Regions from separate parts of the Pseudoalteromonas sp. QJM3NY_22 genome, predicted to be linked through region 2. Evidence: predicted binding sites of a transcription regulator. Region 2 holds the regulator's gene; each other region holds the start of a gene.
What was found. Region 2 encodes ArgR, which controls arginine synthesis, uptake and breakdown. Its sites were predicted from a motif close to ANTGAATANNTATTCANT; they were not measured.

Region 1: the regulator ArgR is predicted to act here: its motif matches at 1,541-1,558, upstream of gltB (glutamate synthase large subunit).
Region 3: the regulator ArgR is predicted to act here: its motif matches at 1,312-1,329, upstream of argC (N-acetyl-gamma-glutamyl-phosphate reductase).
Region 4: the regulator ArgR is predicted to act here: its motif matches at 1,198-1,215, upstream of AC0VZ4_RS16330 (OadG family protein).

Annotation. Positions count from the first base shown of each region.
Region 1 is NZ_CM149655.1:2,764,172-2,767,412, forward strand. Features, by position in the region: gene gltB (glutamate synthase large subunit) at 1-1,439, opposite strand, end outside; partial or broken gene AC0VZ4_RS12490 (efflux RND transporter periplasmic adaptor subunit) at 2,137-3,241, shown strand, end outside.
Region 2 is NZ_CM149655.1:3,787,028-3,790,268, reverse strand. Features, by position in the region: gene AC0VZ4_RS17540 (Dyp-type peroxidase) at 31-930, shown strand; gene argR (transcriptional regulator ArgR) at 944-1,411, opposite strand; gene mdh (malate dehydrogenase) at 1,637-2,569, shown strand; gene ispB (octaprenyl diphosphate synthase) at 2,655-3,241, opposite strand, start outside.
Region 3 is NZ_CM149655.1:918,580-921,820, reverse strand. Features, by position in the region: gene argB (acetylglutamate kinase) at 1-153, opposite strand, end outside; gene argC (N-acetyl-gamma-glutamyl-phosphate reductase) at 154-1,164, opposite strand; gene argE (acetylornithine deacetylase) at 1,386-2,540, shown strand; gene panP (pyridoxal-dependent aspartate 1-decarboxylase PanP) at 2,819-3,241, opposite strand, start outside.
Region 4 is NZ_CM149655.1:3,551,311-3,554,551, reverse strand. Features, by position in the region: gene AC0VZ4_RS16340 (hypothetical protein) at 1-41, opposite strand, end outside; gene AC0VZ4_RS16335 (hypothetical protein) at 282-734, opposite strand; gene AC0VZ4_RS16330 (OadG family protein) at 1,261-1,503, shown strand; gene oadA (sodium-extruding oxaloacetate decarboxylase subunit alpha) at 1,513-3,241, shown strand, end outside.

The DNA.
Region 1 (3,241 bases), 1.0 Mb from region 2:
TGGCCGTTTTCACCCATTACACGAATAACGCTATCAAGCTCTTCGTTGGTATAACCAAACATTTTTTGATATTTAGCTAGCGTTTCATTATCAAAAGAACGATTACCGGCATCTTGCTCAGTAAGTTCTTCAAATGGAACTAAACGTTTAACATTTTCTTCAAGCCATGACTTGTATGGATGGCGAGATTTTAAATCTTGATCGATTTCATCCGAATGCCAAATTTTGCCAAGCTTAGTATCAATAACTAATAATTCACCTGGACCAACACGACCTTTTTCAACCACTTCATCAGCAGTGTAATCCCAAATACCCACCTCTGATGCAAGCGTAATAAAGCCATCTTGTGTAATTACATAACGCGCAGGGCGAAGTCCATTACGGTCAAGGTTACACGCCGCAAAACGACCATCCGACATTACAATACCTGCCGGACCATCCCATGGTTCCATATGCATAGAGTTAAAGTCGTAAAATGCACGTAGATCATCGTCCATTGCACGGTTTTTTTGCCATGCAGGTGGCACAAGCATGCGCATCGCACGGAATAAATCCATGCCGCCAGCTAAAAATAGCTCAAGCATATTATCTAGGCTGGATGAATCAGAACCAGTTTCGTTTACAAACGGTGCCGCTGTTTGTAAATCAGGAATAAGTGGTGACGCAAACTTATAAGAACGCGCACGTGCCCATTGGCGGTTACCTTCAATGGTATTAATTTCACCATTGTGTGCTAAATAACGAAAAGGTTGAGCAAGAGGCCAACGCGGTTGAGTATTAGTAGAAAATCGTTGATGAAAAACACAAATCGCACTGGTCATACGAATATCAGCTAAATCTAGGTAAAAATTAGGTAAATCTGCAGGCATCATAAGGCCTTTATAGATAGTAACTAATCCAGACAAGCTTGCAATATAAAAAGCTTCATCATCAACAATACGCTTTTCAGCACGACGACGCGCTACATATAAGCGTCGCTCTAAATCTTTAGAGCGCCAACCTTCTGGCGCACTAACAAAAATTTGTTCAAACCCAGGTAATTGTTGTACTGCTATAGGGCCTAACATTGATGGGTCGGTTGGCACTACGCGCCAACCTAAAATATTTAGCGTTTCTTTTTCTAATTCTTCGCTAAGTATTTGTTTTGCAGCTTGTGCTAAAACAGGGTCTGAATTTAAAAAAATCATACCTACGGCATAATTTTTACCTAAGTGCCAATTGTTCTCAGCCGCAATAGCACGAAAAAAGCTATCTGGTTTTTGTAATAATAAACCACAGCCATCACCTGTTTTACCATCGGCAGATATACCGCCACGATGCTGCATGCGATCAAGCCCCGTAATAGCAGTACGAATAAGCCTATGACTAGCTTGACCATTAACTTGGGCTATTAAGCCAAAGCCACAATTTTCTTTTTCTAATTTTGAGTCGTATAACATAGACCCCTCCCCTTGCTGCACTGTTAGCGTGGATGAACTGCTCGACGATTTGCTAACAGACGGACAAAACTAGCCTCTATCGTAAATAGAGTCAATAGCATTTTGAATACATATTCACATTCTTGAATATTTCTCACTTCATAGCAAGATTTCTTTTTCATCATTATTTTTAACATTTAGTCGTATATTAGGCGTTATTTTTTCATGACACTGGTGTCAAGTTTAACATTTTGTAAAAACAACCAAGTAAAAAGCTACAGCTTACGTAAACGTAAAGCCCTCATTCAGTGAATAAATATTCAACATACACCGATAAAGTTAGTTAACATTTAGATAGTTTTGTGCTATTTCCGTAATTTTGAGGCTTAACCTCTCTTCTTTTTACTGGTCATTAGTATAGTTATTAATATTTGTGGCATTTTTAACCTCTTAATAGTGAATTTTTATTTACTAATGCGTCCACTGCGGACACTTTTATGTCCGCGGACATATAAAAAACACATAAAATAAAATTTAATTAACTAATTACAGTGAGTTACGCTTTGGCATGCTAATAGTATAGAGCTATACACATTCGTTAAGTGGAATAATTATGTTTATGCTTAGTTTATTTTTGATATCTCCTATTGTCGCTATTTGCACCGCAGTTTTTTTTCTACTGTGTGAAAAATATATAAAAGCCGTGTAGGAGAGCCTAATGATTAAAGATACCAGCGCACAAGACGTACAAGTAAAGGCACCTATGAACTATAAAAAATACGCGGTCATCACTGCGGTTATTTTCATTGTAGCCTCGACAATTGCTTATATTTTTTTAACGAGTCATAGCGCTAAAAGCTCTATTAGCCGCTCAAAAGTACAGGTTGCCAAAGTACACGTTAAAGCGCTCATTCGAGACATTGCCGCCAGTGGTAAAATTGTTGCTGCTAATGCTCCTAAAATCTACAGCCCAGAACGTGGTTTTATAGATTTAAAAGTAAAGGCTGGCGATACAGTAAAGCAAGGGGACACACTTGCTCTGCTGCAAAGCCCTGAGTTAACTAACGAATTAAAGCAACAGGAGTCTGTACTTAAACGACTACAAGGCGAGCAGCAAAGGCAGCATTTGCAAGCAAGACGCCGCTGAGCGCGAAAATCGCCGGGCGCAGTTATCAATACAAAAGCACTTAATTAGCCAAATTGATCTTGAAAAAGCAGTTGATGATTTATCACGTGCAAAGCTCACATATAAGCATGCACAACAAGAGGTATTGCTTGCCAAAGACACGCTCGCCTTTGAACTACAAGCAGCTAAAAGTGATGTAACCCGCCAGCAACTTATTGTTGATGATTTAATCAGAAAAGTAAGCAACCTATCTATTAAAGCTACCGTTACTGGGATCGTGGGTAACCTTCTTGTGCAACAAAAAGCCGCAGTGACGCAAAGCCAACCTCTTATGACACTCGTCAACTTAAGTAATTTCGAAGCGGAGCTTCAAGTACCTGAAAGTTATGCAAACGAATTAGGACTCGGTATGGAAGTAGAGCTTAAGTTAGGCAATGAAACAGTGATGGGGAATTTATCCGCCATATCACCAGAAGTTAATAATCGTGAAGTAACAGCGCGCGTTCGCTTTGATGGAGTTAGTAATAACATTCGTCAAAACCAACGCTTAACTGCACGTATTTTACTCGATAACCGCCAAGACATAATGCAAGTAAAACGCGGCGCTTTTATGCAGCAAGGCGGAATTGTAGCTTATAAAGTCGATGGCAATATCGCAAAGCGTATACCTATTACAATAGGCGCCACAAGCATTAAC
Region 2 (3,241 bases):
TGTTTTTATCTATAAAACTAAGGAATAACAATGGCGCAAGCGCAATCAGGGATTTGTGCTGAAGCAAACTTACACGGTTTGCACTTATTTTTTAATGTGTTTGATGGTCAAGATGAATCGTTACGCGTAAAACTAAAGCAAGTAAGCGCTATTGAAGAAGAATTTAGCGATCAGTTTTCAGAATCAATGCTCTCTTGTATGGTCGCTATTGGTGCGCAATATTGGCCACATATCCTTCCTGAGTACATTCCAAGCGAATTACAGAGCTTTCCTAATATAAATCAAAGCGATCACCAAATGAGCGTACAACCGTGTGATTTGTTTGTGCAAATTCGCTCTGACCGTGAAGACGTTAACCATTTATTTGCCCTGCAAGTATTAAAGTTATTTGCTCCTGATGTAGAGCTGGTAGAGCAGGTTCGTAATTTTCGCTTTTTAGATGGACGAGACTTTAATGGCTTTATTTATGGTGGCGATTCTGCTCATGGTAGAAAAAAGCGTGCGACGGCACTAATAAATAAACCGGGTAGCTTTGAAGATCAAGGAAGTTATATTCATGTACAACGTTATAAGCATGACTTAACTGTGTGGCAGCATTTATCATTAAGTGAGCAAGAGCAAATAATGGGTCGTACGCGCCTTGATAACACACTAATTACCCCCGCGATCGAAACCAGCCATGCTTCGCGTAGTGAACTAAAAGACGAAGACGGGCAACCGCTACTATTAAATCAAAGCATGCCTTATGGCGATGTGTATGAGCAGGGAATGTTATCAATTACATGTGCATGTAAAGGAACCGCGTTCGAAAAAATACTTAAAAGCCGTTTAGGCGAAGGTGATTGTTACGACCACTGGCTTGATTTTACTCAAGCCGATATGGGTTCTGCTTTTTTTGCACCTTCGGTCGGATTTTTAAAACAGATTTAATTACGATTAATAATCAAACCGTATCAAATAAAATGCGAACGCGTTCAAGTGTCACGTCTATTTCAGATATTTTAGCCGGGGCGATAAAAATAGTGTCATCGCCGGCAATAGTTCCTAGTACGCCATCTGCTTTACCTAATGAATCTAATAAACGAGCAATAAGCTGAGCCGCACCTGGGCTGGTACGAATGATGATCATCATTTCGTTGTGCATAATGTCGATTACTAATTGGCGTAATGGGCTTTTAGCCGTAGGTACACCCATTTCAGCAGGTAAGCAGTAAACCATTTCTTGCTTGGCATTACGTGTGCGTACAGCGCCAAACTTACTTAACATGCGTGATACTTTACTTTGGCTTATATTGTCAAAGCCTTGCTCTTTTAACGCATCAACTATTTCGCCTTGAGAGCCAAAGTTTTCTTCTTTTAAAAGCGATTTAAATGCTTTTACCAGTGCTTCTTGTTTATCTTGTGGTTGCATAGTCTTTATTCATTTTTGTTATTTATGCTGCAAATTCTACACAATAATGAATAATTATGCAGCAGTTGTTTAGTTAACTTGCCAGTTTGATGCGTTAAATCACAAAAGTTTACGACTATGGTCGAAAATATACTTGAAATAGACAGGATAAATTTGTTTTTAGTCGCTAATTTCATTATCTTAAGAGCCACAAATATTTCCTACCTCAAATGACGGAGAATTCCAATGAAAGTTGCTGTATTAGGTGCTGCAGGCGGTATCGGCCAAGCGTTGTCTTTATTATTAAAAACAGGCTTACCAGCTGGCTCTGAATTATCACTTTATGATGTTGCACCAGTAGTACCAGGTGTTGCGGTTGACCTTTCTCACATCCCAACAGATGTTAAAGTAGCAGGCTTTGGCGCAGATGAACTAAACAAAGCGCTTGAAGGCTCTGACATCGTTCTTATCCCAGCGGGTATGCCACGTAAACCAGGTATGGATCGTGCTGATTTATTTAATGTAAATGCTGGTATTATCAAAACTTTAGCAGAAGGCATTGTTGCCAGCTGTCCTAAAGCGTTAGTCGGTATTATTACTAACCCAGTAAACGGCACAGTTCCAATTGTTGCTGAAGTATTCAAAAAAGCAGGTACTTACGACGCTAAACGCGTATTCGGTATTACTACGCTTGACGTTATTCGTTCAGAAGCATTTGTTGCTGAACTTAAAGGCGTAGACGTAGCAACTGTAAAAGTACCAGTAATTGGTGGTCACTCAGGCACAACGATTCTGCCTCTACTTTCTCAAGTTGAAGGTGTTTCTTTCACTGATGAAGAAGTTGCTGCACTTACTCCACGTATTCAAAATGCGGGTACTGAAGTTGTAAATGCTAAAGCAGGCGGTGGTTCAGCTACGCTATCGATGGGTGCTGCTGCAGCGCGTTTTTGTATGTCTTTAGTTAAAGGCCTACAAGGTGAAGAAGTTGTAGATTACGCTTACGTTGCTGTTGAAAATGGCGATGCAGAGTACTTTGCACATCCAGTACGTTTAGGTAAAAACGGCGTAGAAGAAATTCTTTCTTACGGCGAACTAAGCGCATTTGAAACAAAAGCAAAAAATGACATGCTTGAAACTCTGAAAAAAGACATTAAAGAAGGTGTTGATTTCATGGCGTAATAGCCGGTTTAAGCAACAAAAAAGCCTGCATTTGCAGGCTTTTTTGTTGCTCAGAATTAATGTCACACTGTGTAACTAGTTAAAACTAGTGGTCGCGGTCAACCGCAATACGGGCAAGGCTTATAAGTGCTTGCTTATAGTCAGACTCAGCTAAAAAATCTAAACAGGCAATGGCTTTTTCGGCCTCAAGCTCTGCTTTTTGCATTGTAAACTCAAGCGCATTAGTTTGTTTTAGTGCAGATAAAATTTCTTCTAAATGCTCCATACCATTACTGTGCTCTATTGCATCACGAATGAGCTGCGTTTGCTGCTCGCTACCATGTTGCATAGCATAAATAAGCGGAAGGGTTGGTTTGCCTTCAGCTAAATCATCGCCAATGTTTTTACCTAGCTGCTCAGCATCTGCATTGTAATCGAGTACGTCATCCACTAACTGAAACGCGGTGCCTAAATGCATACCGTATAAGTTTAGTGCATCAAGTGTCGCTTGGTCTTGCTCTGTGATAATGGCAGCAAGGCCTGTAGCTGCTTCAAATAATTTAGCCGTTTTAGAGTAAATAACCTGCATATAGCTGGCTTCAGTCGTATCTGGGTCATTGCAGTTCATTAGCTGCAATACTTCACCTTCAGCAATAATGTTTGTTGCATCGGCAAGTACTTGCATAACCTGCA
Region 3 (3,241 bases), 1.5 Mb from region 2:
TTTTAGCCAAGTATCAACAAGTGCACCGCCACCGTGTACAATTACAAACTGAGTATCTTGTTGCTCATTAAGTACATCAAACAATGCTTTAGCCGCGTTTTCTGTATTAAGTACAGCACCACCTAGTTTAATAACCCACGTTTTTTTACTCATTTAAAACGCTCCTTTTAAGCCCGTGGTATGCTCTAAATTCATTGATAGATTAATACACTGTAAAGCTTGCCCTGCAGCGCCTTTTAATAAATTATCTATTGCTGCAATAACAATTAATTGCGATCCTTGTTGCTGCCAACCAATATCAATATAAGGTTGCTTAGCTACACCTTTTATTGATGGGATTTTATCGCCTAATAAACGAATAAGTGGCTCATCGGCAAGTACCTGATACGCTTGTGTTACTTGCTCACTTGTTACCTCAGGCTTTAACTGCACATAAATAGTTTCTAAAATACCACGAGGAAAATTGCCTAAGTGCGGCGTAAATAAGACTTGGTGACCAAGATGTTGCTCAATTTCAGGACCGTGACGATGATTAAATAAACCATAGGGAGTAAGCGAAACCTCGCAAAAATGCGTGCCAACACTTGCTTTACGTCCAGCACCGGTAACTCCCGATACCGCATTAATAATAATACTCTGTTCGCTTAATAAACCGGCTTGTTGCAAAGGCTTTAATGCATTTAGTGCAGCCGTTGGGTAGCATCCAGCAACAGCGACTAACTGTGCATTGGCAATAGCTTCACTATTCCACTCAGCTAAACCATAAGCAGCTTTATTTAATAGCTCAGGATGTTGGTGCTCAAAACCATAATATGTAACGTAATCATCATTGCTTGCAAGGCGATAGCCACCAGATAAATCAAATACCTTTTTACCCATTGCTAAAAAACGCGGTGCTAAATCAACACTCACTTTATGGTCTGTACATAAGCACACATAGTCAGCACTAGTTTGAATGTCATCAAAAGCTGATTCACCAAGAGGGAGTAATGGTAAGTCGAGCAAGCCTAGATGTTCAGGATATAAATCACTTAGCAATTTATTTTTATCTAAGCTACCTTCTGATACATAACAACCCGCTAAAGTTAAGTTTGGGTGTTTAGCAACTAAACTTGCTAACTCTGCGCCGCTGTAACCGCTTGCGCCAATAATCACTACATTCATTTGTTACTCGTTATCTTAAAATTAGTTGTTACTTGTCTATCTTGTTCGCTTAAACTAGCCTTGGCGCTAATTTAGCCTTTTATTAATGAATTTTGATTATCGTCGCATTGTTTTCATAACGTTACTTTAATATATTTATGCTTAAAAAGTGAATTGATATTCATCATAAATACTTTTATATTGTTATGCAATTAAATTGAATACTTATTTTGGATTTTTTTATGCCTTTGCCATCGTTTATTTCTATGTATCAACAATTGATTGCAGCTCCGTCTATCAGTGCAATTGAAGATAGTCAGTGTATGAGTAATAAAAGCGTAATTGAACTACTTGCGAGGTGGTGCGAAACACTTGGCTTTACATGTGAAATCATTGAATTAGAAGGAGGTAAAGGTCGCTATAATTTATTAGCTAAACGTGGCAAAGGAGATGGTGGATTAATGCTCGCGGGCCACACCGATACAGTCCCGTTTGATGATAGTCGCTGGAATCATAATCCGTTTAAGCTTACCGAACTCGACAATAAATTATATGGGCTCGGTAGCATTGATATGAAAGGTTTTTTTGCGTTTGTATTACAAGCAATTAGTGAACTTGATGAAAAGCAGCAAACCCAGCCTATCTTAATACTCGCCACTGCCGACGAAGAAACCACAATGGCAGGTGCACAGCAAATATGTAAGCACCCAAATTTAAAACCTGCGCGATGTATAATTGGTGAACCTACTGATATGACACCGGTATTTACACATAAAGGACATATGAGTACAGCGATTAGAGTAATTGGACGCTCAGGTCATAGCTCTGATCCCGAACGTGGTCTCAACGCCATAGAAATCATGCATAAAGTAACTTCAAAATTATTGTTCTTAAAAGAACAGTTAAAGCATAAGTATTCATTAAGCCACTTTGAAATACCTTACCCAACATTAAATTTTGGTAATATTCATGGCGGCGACAACGCTAACCGAATTTGTGCTTGCTGCGAAATGCATATAGATATGCGCCCATTACCAGGTTTGAGTGTAAAAGAGTTACAAGCATTAATACTTGATGCAACGAAAGAGATAAATCAACAATACCCCAATGCGGTCAGCGTAATTGATTTACACGAGCCAATACCAGCCTTTACTGGCAACACCGACAGTGCTTTAGTGATATTAGCTGAAAAAATAGCAGGGCAAAAAGCAATAGCTGTTAATTACTGTACTGAAGCACCTTTTATTCAGCAATTAGGGTGTGAAACAATCGTTATGGGGCCGGGCTCAATAAATCAAGCCCATCAGCCTGATGAGTTTTTAGCAATGGAAAAAATAAAACCGTCACAAAAAATTATCAGTAACATTATTAAAGCCAGCTGTTTTAATATCAATTAACTTAATTAAGTGCCCTATTTTGAGATAAAAAAATCTTATCGATGACAACAGAAAATAATTATTTAGAGCAACTAGATACAAAATTTTTTGCCTAGTTCTAGCGTAATTTCCTTAACGTTAAATAGACCCTATATTTAAGCAGATTGGTATTACTCCTGTGTTCATACAGTTGTAAATAAGAAATTAGCGTTAGGTTTAATCCCTCAAGTTTATTAAGTAACCAAGTAAAAAAAAAGACGCAATTAAGCGTCTTCTTGTTTTAAATTACACCCTATTAGCTACATATACTTACTGAGGTACTTTTTAAATACAGGATCTGTTTTAGCTAGTTCTTTTTGCTCGGCTAAAATATCTTTTAAAATAGCGCCTGATGTAAGTGGGTTTGCAAGGACCACTCTAAATACAACAGTAGGTTGATTATCGTATTTAGATGGCGTTAGGCGTGTACGTGATACAAACGAGCGACCAGACTCCCGCTGACGCTTTTGCATACTCGCAGTAAAACGATTAAGTGATGCAAAAATGTCTAAACGTGTTGTTGCATCAGCATCTTTTATTGCCTGCTTAATCTGTTTAGGTACATAACGATACGTTAGTAAACACAGCTCAGGCTCTGAAATAAGTTCGAAATCTTCATCTGCTTTAATTAAACCAGCAAAATAATGTGCTTTTTTTATACTGCGGTCGATTAACATCTCGTA
Region 4 (3,241 bases), 240 kb from region 2:
GTGCAAATTGAGTTATCTTCTTTATAGATGCAGTTGAGCATTTACCGTCCTTAGTTCAAGAGCTATTTTTGTAAATATATAGTTTTCTTTATGCTTAGCATAAAGTTACACGTAAATGATATGAGCGTAAACCAGCAACTTCTAAAAAAATTAGTGACCTATGTTAGATACCCAACTAACGTTAATACATATTAACGTTAGTTTAGACTTAATATTTCAAGGATACTTTTTATAGTCGTGAGTGAGGGCATTCCGAATTATAAAGCTGCGTTTAGAGGCTGCTATGCAAAAATGCTAAGTAAGTCACTATTAAAAGTAATCCCAGTTAAATTATTTTCTTCCACAAGAGTTTTAAATGCGGCATTACAGTAAATTGATTTTCCACCTTGCATGCTCGACTTAAAAATTAGATTTAGATCGGACTTAAAGGCCAGAGATTTTAGACCATCTTCAAATCCATCTAGATAAGCTTTTTCCGTCAAATCTTTATCTTCTTCTTCAAAAATTAGTGGATTGAATAAAAATAATTCTTTCTCACAATTCAATGGAACAAATTCCCCGCAGCCTTGTAAATGATTACCTATGGCCGTGTAAGCTTTTTTATTTAACACCAAGTAACTCGAAAATAAGTTTATATCATAGTCTTGTTGCTCAGCTTCTTTCTCAACTTTACAGTTAAACCCATTTTCTACAACGTCTAATATTTTAGCTTTCCCTCTTGGGAAATCATCCATAGCTATTTTCACTGCCTCGTTAAAACTGCTATCTTTTCTTTAGCAATTTGCTTTGCCATAGAAATAGTCGTGAGGTCGATTATGTCGTATGTTTTTGATGGCTTATGTGTTTTGGGCAATTAGTTGATTAGTAACTTTTACGCTTTGCTATGTAAGTTATTCACACCGTTACACATTGCTGGCAAATATTCACTAAATACATTTATTTTGGTAAGACCAATTAACAATTGGTCCTTTGTTTTTGTGTTTCCTATGATTTTTCATGTTTTTTTTATTTAACCGGATAGTTAATTAACAACTTATATATAACTATTAGCTATAGTCATTATTTCCTGTAACTATTGTAGGCTGCGTGATTGCAGGGTTCTGGTATGTAAATTAGTTGAGTTTTATGTTGATTATAGTTTAATTGGTTTTACCAATTTACAAGAAGTAGACAAAATAATTAGTTTTGTTATTATCCAGTGAATAAATATTTAATTAAATCGATTTTTTATTTTCGATATGGGTTTCAAGGGGGAGAAAAATGGATATAGGTGCTCTACTCACAACGGCTGGTAGTTTAATGCTTACTGGTATGGTTGGGGTGTTTGTATTTCTGTCGATATTAATTGGTGCCGTAACGCTTATGTCTAATTTGGTGACGCGCTATAGCGAACCAGAAGCATCACCAGCTAAATCACCGTCTTTTAAATCTCAAGGTGTGCCTAATGAGCACATCGCTGCTATTAGTGCTGCCATTGCTCAGTACAAATCAAATAATAAATAAGGGGCACACATGGCTAAATTAAAATTAACAGAATTGGTATTACGCGATGCGCACCAATCATTGCTCGCAACACGTATGCGTTTAGACGATATGCTACCGATTGCTAGCAAGTTAGATGATGCAGGTTATTGGTCTATTGAATCGTGGGGCGGTGCTACATTTGATTCGTGTATTCGTTATTTAGGCGAAGATCCGTGGGAGCGTATTCGTGCGCTTAAAAAAGCGATGCCTAATACTAAACAGCAAATGCTATTACGCGGTCAAAACCTATTAGGCTACCGTCATTATGCTGATGACGTAGTTGAGAAATTTGTAGAACGCGCACATAAAAATGGTGTTGACGTATTTCGTATATTCGATGCAATGAATGATGTACGTAACCTAGAAACAGCGATTAAAGCGGCTATAAAAGTAGGCGCGCACGCTCAAGGTACTATTTCGTACACAGTTAGCCCAGTTCATACACTTGATATGTGGCTAACTCTTGCAAAGCAGCTTGAAGATATGGGTTGTCATTCAATTTGTATTAAAGATATGGCGGGCTTATTAAAGCCTTACGATGCTGAAAAACTAATTAAAGCACTTAAAGAAACCGTATCGGTTCCTATTGCTATGCAGTGCCACGCTACAACAGGTTTAAGTACTGCTACTTATCAAAAAGCGATTGATGCAGGCATTGATATGCTCGATACCGCTATTTCATCAATGAGTATGACTTATGGACATTCTGCAACTGAAACTATTGTATCGATAGTTGAAGGGACTGAGCGTGATACTGAGCTTGATTTAAACCACCTAGAAGAAATTGCTGCTTACTTTAGAGATGTGCGTAAAAAATATGCGGCATTTGAAGGTAGCTTAAAAGGGGTTGATGGGCGTATTTTACTAGCTCAAGTACCTGGTGGCATGCTTACAAACATGGAAAACCAACTTAAAGAGCAAGGCGCGGCAGATAAGCTTAATGAAGTTTTACTTGAGATCCCACGTGTACGTGAAGATCTTGGTTTTTTACCTTTAGTAACACCAACGTCGCAAATTGTTGGCACTCAAGCGGTACTTAATGTGCTAACAGGTGAGCGTTATAAAACAATTACTAAAGAAACTGCTGGCGTATTAAAAGGTGAATATGGCTTAACACCAGCACCAATGAATAAAGAGCTACAAGAGCGTGTGCTTGATGGATCAGAAGTTATTACTTGTCGCCCTGCAGATAACATTGCACCAGAACTTGCAACGCTTGAAGCTGAGTTATTAAAAGAAGCGCAAGAGCAAGGCTTAACACTGGCTGATGATCAAATTGATGACGTACTAACTTATGCATTATTTCCGCAAGTTGGTTTGAAGTTTATTAAAAATCGCAATAACCCAGATGCATTTGAACCAGTCCCTTCTGTTGAAGATAAAAGCAGTAAAGCACCCCCTAAATCAGCTTCAAATAGTAATGGCGTAAAAGCTGAGCAATACAGCGTAAAAGTAGATGGTAAAGTTTATGACGTAGTTGTAGCGCAAGGTGGTGAGCTAAAAGAAGTAACCTTAAAAGATTCGGAGCATATGCCTCAGTCTGCTTCGGTTGCATCAGGTGAAACACTTAATGCGCCTCTAGCCGGTAATATTTTTAAGATTAAAGTAAAAGCTGGGCAAGTTGTTAACGAAGGTGATGTAGTGATTATTATGGAAGCCATGAAAATGGAAACTGAAATACGCGCTACGCATACCGGAACAATTGCTGAAGTGTTAG